2 regions of the Streptomyces daliensis genome follow, and region 2 is predicted to be linked to the other one. Evidence: riboswitches for the same ligand, from Rfam matches in the RefSeq annotation. Region 2 holds a riboswitch; the other holds the start of a gene.
The links. Region 2 has a riboswitch for cobalamin ahead of ACYVOO_RS06405 (CbtB domain-containing protein). Riboswitches for the same ligand answer to the same signal wherever they lie in the genome.
Positions count from the first base shown of each region.

Region 1: it holds a riboswitch for cobalamin, as region 2 does, so the genes downstream of both, ACYVOO_RS24555 (ABC transporter substrate-binding protein) here and ACYVOO_RS06405 (CbtB domain-containing protein) in region 2, are expected to answer to the same signal.

Region 1 covers NZ_BAAGSO010000094.1:469,681-475,529, forward strand. The annotation lists gene ACYVOO_RS24540 (phosphoenolpyruvate hydrolase family protein) at 1-836, opposite strand, end outside; gene ACYVOO_RS24545 (Tm-1-like ATP-binding domain-containing protein) at 846-2,108, opposite strand; gene ACYVOO_RS24550 (hypothetical protein) at 2,226-2,441, opposite strand; cobalamin riboswitch at 2,638-2,817, shown strand; gene ACYVOO_RS24555 (ABC transporter substrate-binding protein) at 2,862-3,917, shown strand; gene ACYVOO_RS24560 (FecCD family ABC transporter permease) at 3,914-5,068, shown strand; gene ACYVOO_RS24565 (ABC transporter ATP-binding protein) at 5,133-5,849, shown strand, end outside.
Region 2 covers NZ_BAAGSO010000029.1:1,245-7,093, forward strand. The annotation lists gene ACYVOO_RS06390 (helix-turn-helix domain-containing protein) at 1-259, shown strand, start outside; gene ACYVOO_RS06395 (flavoprotein) at 256-783, shown strand; gene ACYVOO_RS06400 (glycoside hydrolase family 6 protein) at 1,139-2,239, opposite strand; cobalamin riboswitch at 2,669-2,809, shown strand; gene ACYVOO_RS06405 (CbtB domain-containing protein) at 2,842-3,069, shown strand; gene ACYVOO_RS06410 (CbtA family protein) at 3,086-3,997, shown strand; gene ACYVOO_RS06415 (NAD-dependent epimerase/dehydratase family protein) at 4,105-5,106, opposite strand; gene ACYVOO_RS06420 (class F sortase) at 5,201-5,849, opposite strand, start outside.

The DNA of each region.
Region 1 (5,849 bases), on a different contig from region 2:
TCCATCGACGAGGCGCCGAAGAAGCCCACGACGCCCGAGGTGTGCTCCAGGACGTAGCGGGCGTCCTCGGGCTCGGCGATCGGGCCGCCGTGGCACAGGACGAGGATGTCCGGGGAGACCCGCTTCGCCGCGTCGTGCATCTCCTGTACGGCGCGGGCCGCCTGGTCGAGCGTCATGGCCGTGGCCGCGCCGATGGAGCCCTTGGTGGTGAGCCCGACGTGGGGCACCAGGACGTCGGCACCCGCCCTGGCCAGCTCGGCTGCCTGATCGGGGTCGAAGGCGTACGGCGCGGTGAGGAGGTCGCGTTCGTGTGCCTGCCGGATCATGTCGATCTCCAGGCCGAAGCCCATGCCGGTCTCCTCCAGGTTGGCCCGGAAGACGCCGTCGTAGAGGCCGACCGTGGGGAAGTTCTGCACCCCGGTGAAGCCCATGGCCTTGAGCTGGTCGAGGAAGTGCCCCATGACGCGGAAGGGGTCGGAGCCGCACACGCCCGCGAGCACCGGTGTGTCCCGTACGACGGGCAGCACCTCGCCGGCCATGTCCACGACGATGGCGTTGGCGTCCCCGTAGGGCAGGAGCCCGGCGAGCGAGCCGCGGCCCGCCATGCGGTAGCGGCCCGAGTTGTAGATGATGAGCAGGTCGGCGCCGCCCGCCTCGGCGCACTTGGCGGACAGGCCCGTGCCCGCTCCCGCGCCGATCACCGGCCGTCCGGCGTCCGCCTGGGCACGCAGGCGTGCGAGGGCCTCGGTACGGTCCATCTCTCGTCTCTCCGTTCGCTCGGTGGCGGTGGCGGTGGCAGTGGTGGTGGTCGTGCTGGTGACCGTGGTGGCGGGCATGACCACCCGTCAGACGGCGGGGGTGCCCGCCGGAACGTGGTCGCGTCGCACGATCAGCTCGTGCAGATGGTCGGCGGCGGCCGTCGCGAAGACGGCGTCGTTGAGGTGTGCGTCCACTACGTGCAGGCGGACCGCGGTGCCCTCCACCGCCGCGCGCAGTGCGTCGAGGCACGCGCCGTCCGCCGTCCGGTCCTCGAACGGGCCGTCCGGCGCGTCCACCGCCGACACCCCGCGCAGCGGCCAGAAGACGGAGACGGGCCCCTTCGCCGCGCCGAGCTTCGTGCCCAGTGCCGTGCCGAGGGCCGCCATCTCCTCCGTACTGGTCCGCATGAGGGTGACGGTGGGGTTGTGGACGAGCAGGCGCCGCGCGGCGAAACGCTCGGGAACGGTTGCCTCGGGGCCGAAGTTGACCATGTCCAGAGCGCCCGGTGCGACGACCTGCGGGAGCGCGGCGGCGCCCGCCGCCGTGAGCCGGTCGGGGCCCGCGCTGAGCACACCGCCGACGAGGTCGTCGGCCAGTTCGGTCGTCGTCAGGTCCAGCACACCGTCCAGTTGGCCGTCGGCGGCGAGCCTCTCCAGGGCCCGGCCGCCCACGCCCGTGGCGTGGAAGACCAGCACCTCGTAGCCGAGTTCCTCCAGGCGTCCCCGTGCCGCGTCCACCGCGGGCGTGGTGACGCCGAACATCGTCGCGCCGATGACCTTGCGCCCCCGCGGTCCGGGCTCCGCCACGGCGCGTGCCCTGTGCGCGGCCATACCGGCGGCCGCGGCTGCCGCGTTGCCGAGTACGAGCCGCGAGACGGAGTTGATCCCGGCGATGTCCACCACGCTGTGCATCAGCGTGACATCGCCGCTGCCCACGTACGGGCCCACGTCCCCGCCCGCCATGGTGCTCACCAGCAGCTTGGGCACCCCGACGGGGAGCGCGCGCATCGCGCGGGCCGCGATGAACGAGCCGCCGCTGCCGCCGACCGCCAGCAGTGCGTGCAGGCGGCCCGCCTCGTACAGGTCCCGCACGACGTGCTCTGCGCCCTCCGCCATGGCCGTCACCGCCGTGTTGCGGTCTCCCGCCGCGCGCAGTCGCTCCAAGTCGTGTCCCGCGGCGCGTGCGACGGCCTCGCCCGACACGTCGGCGGCCGGTGTGCCCGGCGGGACGCGTCGCACCCCGGCGTCGACGAGTACCACCTCGCAGCCTAGCTCCCGTAACCGCGCGCTCAGCCAGGCGTACTCCGCGCCCTTGGTGTCCAGGGTCCCGACCAGTACCACCGTCGCCATCCCGGCGCTCCTTCGCTCGACGATGATCCGATCCTGGGTGGTGCGACGGTGGCAGGTAAAGACCGGGGTACGGACGCGGACGGGCGAGGCGCGCGGGAGCGGCCTCTCAGCGGCCCCTCAGAGTGTGGTGGGGCCCCGGCGCTGGAGCGCGTCGTGGGGTGTCACCTGGTACGGGCGCAGGGTGTGGGCGCCGGGGCGCGGGCGGTTCAGGTCGCGGTGCGGGTGGCCCGTGCCGGAGCGGACGCGTGCGGGGTGCGCGATCCTTCTGACGGCGCGCAGGGCGACTCTGCGCAGGGCTGCGGTGGTCGGCGTGCGGCGGGTACGGGTGCGCATGGTGCCTCCCTCTGCTCGGTGAGCCGCGTGTGCCGCGGCTGGCCCTTGGGACTCGGTGGCGCTTCTACCCGACGCGTAAGGCGTCAACCGCCCTCGATGTCCTGACGGCCCGGCGCACCGCTCCTCCGTCCCCTGGCCCGCGTCCCGTCCTCGCAGCTCAGCGCACCGTCCGCCGGGCGAACCGCCCAGGTCCGTGTGATAGCTTGCCGACGCCAGTCGAACCCCTGATGGGGTCAGGGAATCCGGTGCGAACCCGGAACTGACGCGCAGCGGTGAGGGACAGGGCGGGCGAGCAGAGGCCACTGGAGGAGTCCGGGAAGGCGCTCGGCCCGTGGGAGTCCCGAGTCCGAAGACCTGCTGGCGGTCCGCCCCGGCACCGGGGCGGAAGGACGCCGGGCCTCGCGACTGGGCCTCTGACGGATGGGAACTGTGGTGGCGACCTCACGCCGTACCCGCATCGCGGCCGTACTCCTCACCTCTCTGATGGCGCTGACGGCCGCCTGCGGCACAAAGGGCTCCGGGGGCGAGGGTTCCGGGAAGTCCGCGGCGTCCGGGGGCTATCCGCGCACGCTGGAGAACTGCGGCGAGAAGGTCACCGTCGACTCCCCGCCCCGGCGGGCCGTCTCGCTGAACCAGGGCACGACGGAGATCCTGCTCTCCCTCGGCCTCGCCGACCGCATGGCGGGCACCGCGACCTGGACCGACCCCGTCGCCAGGGGCCTGGGCGAGGAGAACGCCAAGGTCGAGCGGCTCGCGGACAACGCGCCCTCCTTTGAACGGGTGCTGGAGGAGGAACCGGACTTCGTGGCGGCATCCTTCGAGTCGACGCTCGGCAAGGGCGGGGTGGCCCCGCGCGGGGACTTCGAGAAGCTGGGCGTGCCGACGTACCTCTCCCCCACCGACTGCGCCAAGGAGAACGGCGGGAGCGGCGACGGCGAGCGCGCGAGGCCGCTGCGCATGGACGACGTCTACGGCGAGGTCAGGGACCTGGCCGAGGCGTTCGGCGTGGAGAAGCGCGGCGAGAAGCTGATCGCGGAGCTGAAGGCGCGCACCGCGAAGGCGACGGAGGACGTCGAAGCGTCGGACACCCGGCTGATGTACTGGTTCGCCAACTCCGAGTCGCCGTATCTGGCCGGGTGCTGCGGTGCGCCGGGCATCATCACGCGCGCCGTCGGCGCGGAGAACGTCTTCGACGACACACACGACGAGTGGCCGCAGATCAACTGGGAGCGGGTCGCGGACCGCGATCCCGACGTGATCGTCCTCGGCGATCTGAGCCGGAAGAGCCAGACGGCCGAGACCGCCGCTGCGAAGATCAAGTGGCTGGAGTCCAACCCGGTCACCCGCCATATGAAGGCCGTGGAGAAGAAGCGGTATGTGCTGCTGAGCGGCGCCGCGATGAATCCGTCGATCCGCACGGTCGAGGGGATCGAGAAGGTCGCGAAGGGCCTGCGGACGTTCGGTCTCGCCGGTTGAGTACGCCGCGCGAACGCACACCCGCCACGCCCGACGCGCCCGCCGCGCCCGCACCGGCCGCACGGGACGGCGCCGACGGTCCGACACCCGCCGCGCGCCTACGTGCCGCGCGGGCGTGGAGCGCGCGGGCCGCGCGCACCGGGACCGGCGCGGCGGTGCTGTGGGCCGCGGGGGTGCTGCTGCTCGCGCTGTCCGTGGCGGTGGCCATCACCATCGGGCCCGCGGCACTGCGCGTCGGCGACGTGTGGCGGGTGGTGGCCGAGCGCCTCGGGGGTGCCGAGGCCGGGCTGACGCCGATCCGCGAGGGCATCGTGTGGGAGCTGCGGCTGCCGCGCACCCTGCTCGCGGCGGTGTGCGGTGCGGGCCTGGGGGTGTGCGGCGCCGTGCTTCAGTCGCTGCTGCGCAACCCGCTGGCCGACCCGTTCGTCCTCGGTGTGTCCTCGGGCGCCTCGACCGGTGCGGTGGCCGTGGCGGTACTGGGCGTCGGCGGCGGGGCCGTTTCACTCTCGGCGGGCGCCTTCGTGGGCGCGGTCGTGTCCTTCGGGCTCGTGCTGCTGCTCGCCTACACCTCGGGCGGGACGACGGACCGGGTGCTGCTGTCGGGCATCGCCGCAATGCAGCTCTTCTCGGCGCTCACCTCGTTCATCGTCTTCACCTCCGCCGACGCGGAGCAGACGCGCGGGGTGCTGTTCTGGCTGCTGGGGTCGCTGAGCAGCGCCGACTGGACGGACGTGGCACTGTGCGCGGGTGCGTTGGTGCTGGTGCTCGCCGTGTGTCTGACGCGGGCCAACGCGCTGGACGCGTTCGCCTTCGGGCAGGAGGCGGCGGCGGCCCTGGGCGTGGCGGTCCAGCGGGTGCGGATGCTTCTGCTGCTGGTGACGGCGCTGTTGACGGCGGTGCTGGTCAGCGCGGCGGGTGCGATCGGCTTCGTCGGACTCGTCCTCCCGCACGCGGCGCGCGTGCTGACGGGTCCGGGGCACCGGCGGCTGCTGCCCACCACTGCGCTGGTCGGCGCGGTGTTCCTGGTCTGGGTGGACACGCTGGCGCGGACCGTGCTGGACCCGCAGGAACTCCCCGTCGGCGTGGCGACCTCGCTGATCGGGGTGCCCGCGTTCGTCGTGATCCTGCACCGCACGAGGAGGTCACGGTGACGGCGGGCGCGACGGAACACGGGGCACGGGAGACCGGGGCACCCGAGACCGGAGGGGGGCGGGGATGAGTCTGCGCGCCCGTGATGTGGCCTGGCGTGCCGACGGCAAGCTGATCCTCGAAGGGGTCAGCCTGTCGCCGCGCCCCGGGGAGACGGTGGGGCTGCTGGGGCCCAACGGTTCGGGCAAGTCGACGCTGCTGCGGCTGCTGGCCGGGATACGCGCCGCCTCGTCCGGGGTGATCACCCTGGACGAGGTGCCCCTGCCACGGCTGAGCCGCAAGGACGTCGCCCGCCGGGTGGCCGTCGTGGAACAGCACGCCGAGACGGGGGTGGACCTGACCGTCGGCGACGTCGTCCGCCTCGGCCGCATCCCGCACCGTGGGCCCTGGTCGGGCTCGACGGCGGCGGACGAGGCGGCGGTGCGCTCGGCGGTGGAGCACACCCGGCTGGAGGACAAGCTCGGCCAGTCCTGGCACACGCTGTCCGGCGGGGAGCGCCAGCGCGTCCAGATCGCCCGCGCGCTCGCCCAGGAGCCGGGCGAACTGCTCCTGGACGAGCCCACCAACCACCTCGACATCCAGCATCAGTTGGAGCTGCTGGAGCTGGTGGTGCGTACCCCGGTGACGAGTGTCATCGCCCTGCACGATCTGAACCTGGCCGCCATGTACTGCGACCACCTGGTGGTGCTGCGGCGCGGCCATGTCGTCGCGGCGGGCACACCGTCGCAGGTGCTGACGGAGGAGCTGATCGCCGACGTGTACGGGGTGCGCGCGGTGGTCACG
Region 2 (5,849 bases):
CGAGATTGACGCCGTCGCGTTCGACGGGATGGCTCGGGAGCGCAAAGCGCAACACCTCATCACGATGGCACGCGCCAGCCTCTTGACACGGCGCAAGAATGCTGCCGTCGAGTCTCTTCTTGAGGCGGCTCGAATCGCTCCCGAAGAGGTAATCGGGCGACAGACCACGATGGAACTGGTGAAAGACGTGTTACGGGCAGTTCCCATGCCGAGCGAGAAGTTGCGCGAGCTGGGCCGTCAATGTGGACTCCCCGCATGACGATTCTGTATCTGATCTCATGCGCGGCTGGGCCCACTCGGTACGTCGATGAGGCGGTACGCCTCGCGCAGCAGGACGGCTGGGACGTGTGCCTGATCCTCACGCCCTCGGCCGCCCGCTGGCACGGGGAGCGGCTGCACGAACTGGAGGAACTGACCGGGCGCACGGTGCGGTCGCAGTACAAGCTCCCCTGGGAAAAAGACGCGCTGCCACCCGCCGACGCGATGCTGGTGGCGCCGATGACGACGACAAGCGCCTGCAAGTGGGCGGCAGGGATTACCGACACGGTGGCCCTGGGGCTCCCGGCCGAGGGCGTGCACCTGGGAGTACCGGTCGTCGCGGCCCCATTCTGGAGCACGGCTCTCGGCGCGCAACCAGCGGTGGACCGGGCCGTCGAGACACTGAGGGAGCAGGGCGTGCGGGTGGTGTTCGGGCCGGGCGAGCCACATCCACCGAAGCACGGCGACTCGCGCGGATTCCCGTGGCGGCTGGCCCTGGACGCGGTACGCAAGGCAGTCGGGTGACCGCCGCGTAACGCTGTGCGCAGGGCAAAAGCTGGCCACGACAGTAGCCTCGCGGTACAACCGACATCATCGATCCCGAGCAGCACGCCCCCCTCATCGAGAACCCGCAGGGCGAAGTGACGCAGAATGACGCATTCAGCGACTAGCATCCCAGGTCACGAAGGGTGCTCCCCGCACACGCGGGGGTGGTCCCCCGGGCTCGGTGTTTCCCCCGCCGTCGCAGGGGTGCTCCCCGCACGCGCGGGGGTGGTCCCCCCGACCGGCTCGCCGAGCGCTACCTCAACCGGTGCTCCCCGCACGCGCGGGGGTGGTCCCGCCGCATCACCGAGTGATCTGCTGACGACCGCCGGAAACGTCAGCCCTTCGTGTTGCGGGCCAGGTCCAGCGCGTACTCGGGCCACCACTCGCCCGCCTTCGGGCCGCCCTTGCACTCCCCGTCGGACTCGCCGGGGCGCTTGATCCACAGATAGGCGTCGACCAGCGGCTCGCCCGTCTTCGTGGTGGGCGCCTTGCCGAGGGCTCGGCCCTCGGGGTTGCACCACGCCTCCTCGTCGGCCGCCGCGTTCTCGACGGGGCCGTTGCCGTTGCGGCTGGTGTCCACGACGAACGGCTTGTTGCCGATCATCGGGGAGACCTTCTTGCCGTACGCCACGTTCGAGGCGGTGGTCTGGTAGTTGGAGACGTTCAGCGCGAAGCCGTCCGCCTTGTCGATGCCCGCGCGCCGCAGCGGCTCCACGAGACCGCCCGGATCGCGCACCCAGTCGGGGTTGCCCGCGTCCAGGTACACCTTGGTCTTCGACAGGCCCTTGAGCTTGGTCACGGCCTCGTTCAGCAGCGCGTACCGCTCGTCGTGGAACTCCTGGGGCGTGCAGCCCTCGGCCAGCAGGTGCGGGATCGCGTCCGGTTCGACGATCACCGTGGCCGCGCGGTCCCCGATGCCCTTGACGACCTTGTCGAGCCAGTCGCGGTAGGCGCCCGCGTCCGCCGCGCCGCCCTTCGAGTACTGGCCGCAGTCGCGGTGCGGGAGGTTGTAGAGCACGAGCAGCGCTTCGCGGTCGGCCTTGGCCGCGGCGCTGGTCAGCTTCTCCGTCTGGCCCTGGGGGTCTTCGGTGCCGACCCACTCGGCCACGGGCTGCTTCGCGATCTTGTCGATCAGCGCCGCCTCGTCGGCCTTGTCCGCGCCGCGGTACTCGGCGGCCTGACGCGCGGCGTTGCCCTGCGGGTTGACCCAGTACGGGGCGACGGACCTGGGCCGCTGCCCGGCCTCGCCCGACTTCTCGCCACCCCCGCCGGAACCACCGTCCGACGACGAGAAGCACCCGGCCAGCAGCAGCACAGCCCCCACGGCCGCGCCGCCCGCGACGCACCTCGTACGCGTACGGGTACGCGCACGAGTACGGGCGCCCGTACCCGGATGGGCACTCCCGCTCCTCCCGCCGGCGTAGTTGCCGTACATCCACTCCCCCTCGGCCGCACTGACCGGGAGACACTCCCCCGGCCCCCTGGAACACACCGGACCTGGCCATCGTGTCACAGGGCCACGCGCTGGCCGCGAAACTGTCGTGCAGCTGTTACGGGTGGCCGCCGCGGGCCTCCCGTGCCCCGGACCACGGCCTTACCCGCCCGTCAACTCGGCCTGAAACCAGGGGTGTAGGCCGGATCGTTGCGTGACGGGTCACGCGGGACGTTCTACGGTGACCCCGAGGCCCTGGACCCCGGCCTCGCACGCTCCCCTTCTCCGGGCCCCTTCCTCTCGCAGGCCCGGAGACAGGGACAAGGGTGCCCGGCCGGAGTCCTCCTGAGGGGGGAGTGGATCCCCGCCGGGCACCCCGCACAGGCCGTATTGACAGTGGACATGCCAGGCTGGGACTCTCCGAGCGGTACATATTCATACTGAGGCGACGGTGCGCAGGAACCCGGTGCGATTCCGGGACGGTCCCGCCACTGTGTCCGTGAGGCCGGGGCGCGCGCACGCCGCCCGGGGCCGCACGGGAGTCAGGAACTGACCTGTCGCTTCTCCGCCAACGGGGCGTGGAAACCCCAGGAGGAGGCACGCGGATGTCCCTGCACACCGCTCAACCGACCGCGACCGGTGCGGCCCTTCCCGAGGCCGATGTCACGATCCGCTCGCGCGATTGGCTCATCGCCGCCGCGGCGGCCATCGTCGCGCTGATCGCGCTCTACGCCGTCTTCGTCGACAACGGCAACATCATCTCGGCCACCGGCAGCTATCTGCACGAGTTCTCGCACGACGGCAGGCACCTCTTCGGCGCCCCCTGCCACTGACGGGACGCCTGCGCACATGACACCCGCATCCTCATCACCGGCTTCCCCTTCACCGCCCGTTTCCTCCCCTTCTACGTCTTCTCACCCTTCTCCCGTCTCGTCGGCGTCGGCCCCGTATCCGCTGCTGCCCCTGCTGCGCAGAGGGCTCGCGGCCGGTGGCGTGGCCGGGCTGCTCTCGGGGCTCTTCTCGCTGCTCCTCGCCGAGCCCCTGATGGACAGGGCGATCGGGCTGGAGGAGAAGCGCGCGGCTGCCGAGCACGCCCACGCGCACGGGGGCGGCGGGCAGGCGCACTCGCACGCGGCGGAGGCCGAGGAACTGTTCTCCCGTGGCACCCAGCACTTCGGCCTGGTGGTCACCGCCGTGGTCGTCGGGCTCGCCATCGGCGTCTTCTTCGCCCTGGCGTATGTGCTCGTCCACCGCACCCGCACGCTCCACGACCGCCCCTGGGAGCGGGCGCTGACCCTCGCGGGCGCCGGGTTCCTCGCCCTGTCGCTGCTGCCCGCGCTGCGCTATCCCGCCAATCCGCCCGGCGTCGGCGACAGCGGCACCGTCTCCGAACGGCAGGCGCTGTGGGTCGCCGCGCTCGCCATCGGCGTGCTCGGCATGCTGCTGGCCTGGCAACTGCACGTACGGCTCGGCCGCGCGGGGCACGGCGCTCCGGTGCGCCAGCTCGCCGCGGCTGCCGCCGCGGCCGGCACGCTCGCGGTGCTCTTCCTGCTCCCTGGCAACCCCGACCCCGTGCCGGTGCCCGCGCCGCTGCTGTGGGACTTCCGGGTGCTCTCGCTGGCCTCGCACGTGCTGCTGTGGGCGGCGCTCGGCGTCACCTTCGGCGCGCTGGGGCTGCGCGCGGCACGTGCCGGACAGGGACAGGGTGCGCGGACCTCGCGGACCACGGCGGAGCCCGCCGGGGCGTCCGGGGACGCGTAACGGCACGTCGCACGCGGTGCCGTGGGGCGGTGAGCGGGGTACGTGGCCCGCTCACCGCCCTGCCCCGGCCCGCCCGTCGTCGGGCCCGGCCCGTCGGACGCGGCCCGTCAGGTGCGGGCGGCCAGGACGCGCGCCTCCCGGTCCGGATCCAGCCCGGCCCGCCAGCCGTCCCGCACGGGCGGCGGCCCGTCCAGGCCCCGCAGCCACTCCCACGTCGCCGCCACGGTGTCCGCGACGGGACGGCAGCGCAGCCCTGCGGCCAGCGCCCTGGACACATCGCCCCCGAACAGCGCGTCCCACTGCTCCCCCGGCGGGGCCCAGACGGGCAGCTCGGTCCACGGCTCGACGCCCGCCGCGAGGATGGTCTCCGGAGCGGTCCAGCACAGTTCGGCGCCGGACCCCGTGACGCGTACGCACTCCTCCAGCAGCTCGCCCATGGTGGCGTGGCCCGGCGGGCTCACCAGGTTGTAAGGACCGCTCAGCCGCCGCTCCACCGCGTCGGCCGTCCAGCGGGCGAGGTCGCGCGCGTCGATGTACTGGAGGCCCAGATCCCGCGGTCCCGGAGCCAGTACCGGCCCGCCGCGCGCGATCCGCGCCAGCCACCAGGGCAGCCGCCCGAGGTTCTCGTACGGGCCGAGGACGAGCCCCGCGCGCACCAGCAGCGCCCGGTCGCCGAAGGCGTCCAGCGCGGCCAGTTCCCCGCCGCGCTTGGCCCGCGCGTAGGGCACGTCAGCGCCGTCGTCGCCGTCGTCCGGCGAGGCATCCAGCACGGGTCCGTCCTCGTCCAGTCCCAGCGCGACCGGTGGCGCGTAGACCGAGCGGCTGGAGACGTACACGTACCGGTCCACGCGGTCCGCGAGCAGCCGCGCCGCGTCCCGTACCGCCGACGGGGCCCACGACCAGGTGTCGACGACGGCGTCCCACTCCCCCTCGGCCAGGGTCGTCAGGCCGTCCTCCGTGCCGTGCCGGTCCCCGCGCAGGGCCGTGACGCCGGGCGGGGGCGTGTGGCGTCCCCGGTGGAAGACGGTCACCTCCCAGCCCCGTGACAGCGCCTCCTCGGCGACAGCGCGCCCCACGAACTCCGTACCGCCCAATAACAGAAGTCTCATGCACCGACTTTCCCCTCCCGCGTCCCCTCGCGGAACCGCCGCACGCTCACAGCGCAATCGGGGAAGCGGAGGGCCGAGGTCAGGGAGTCGGGGTTCAGGAGCCGGCGGGGGTGCCGCGCGAACCGGTGAGGTAGGCGGAGACGACGACGTTGGAGGTGTAGGCCCGCCGTTCGTGGTCGAAGGCGCCGCCGCAGGTGAGCAGGCGGAGTTCGGACCGGCCGCGCACGGCGGGCCCGTAGACCTCGCGCGCGTCGAAGTCCTCGTGGCGCACGACCTTCGTCCGCTCGACGGTGAACTCGGCGACGGTGCCGTCCGACCTGGTGACCTCGATCCTCGTGCCCCGGTCGGCGCTGCTGAGCCCGTAGAAGACGGCCTTGTGCCGCTCGGTGTCCACATGCCCGACGATCAGCGAGGCGCCCCGGGCGCCCGGTACGGGTCCGGCGCCGTACCAGCCCGCGAGCCCCGGCCTGCTGTACGGGGGTGCCGCTATGCCGCCGTGCCCTTCGACGCCGCGCGCGATCACGGGGGCGCGGACACCGAGGGCGCCGATGCGCAGCTTCACAGGGCGTGGTGTGCCAGGGAGCGGATCGTGGGCCGCGGGCAGGCGCTGGGTTCCGGCGGCGGCGCCACGGGTGCGGGAGTCGTCGCCGAACACGGCGCCGCTCCGCCCGCCTTCGGTCAGCTCGCGCCCCCACAGCCACAGCCCGAGCAGCAGCACGGCCCAGGCCACGCCCGTGGTGAGC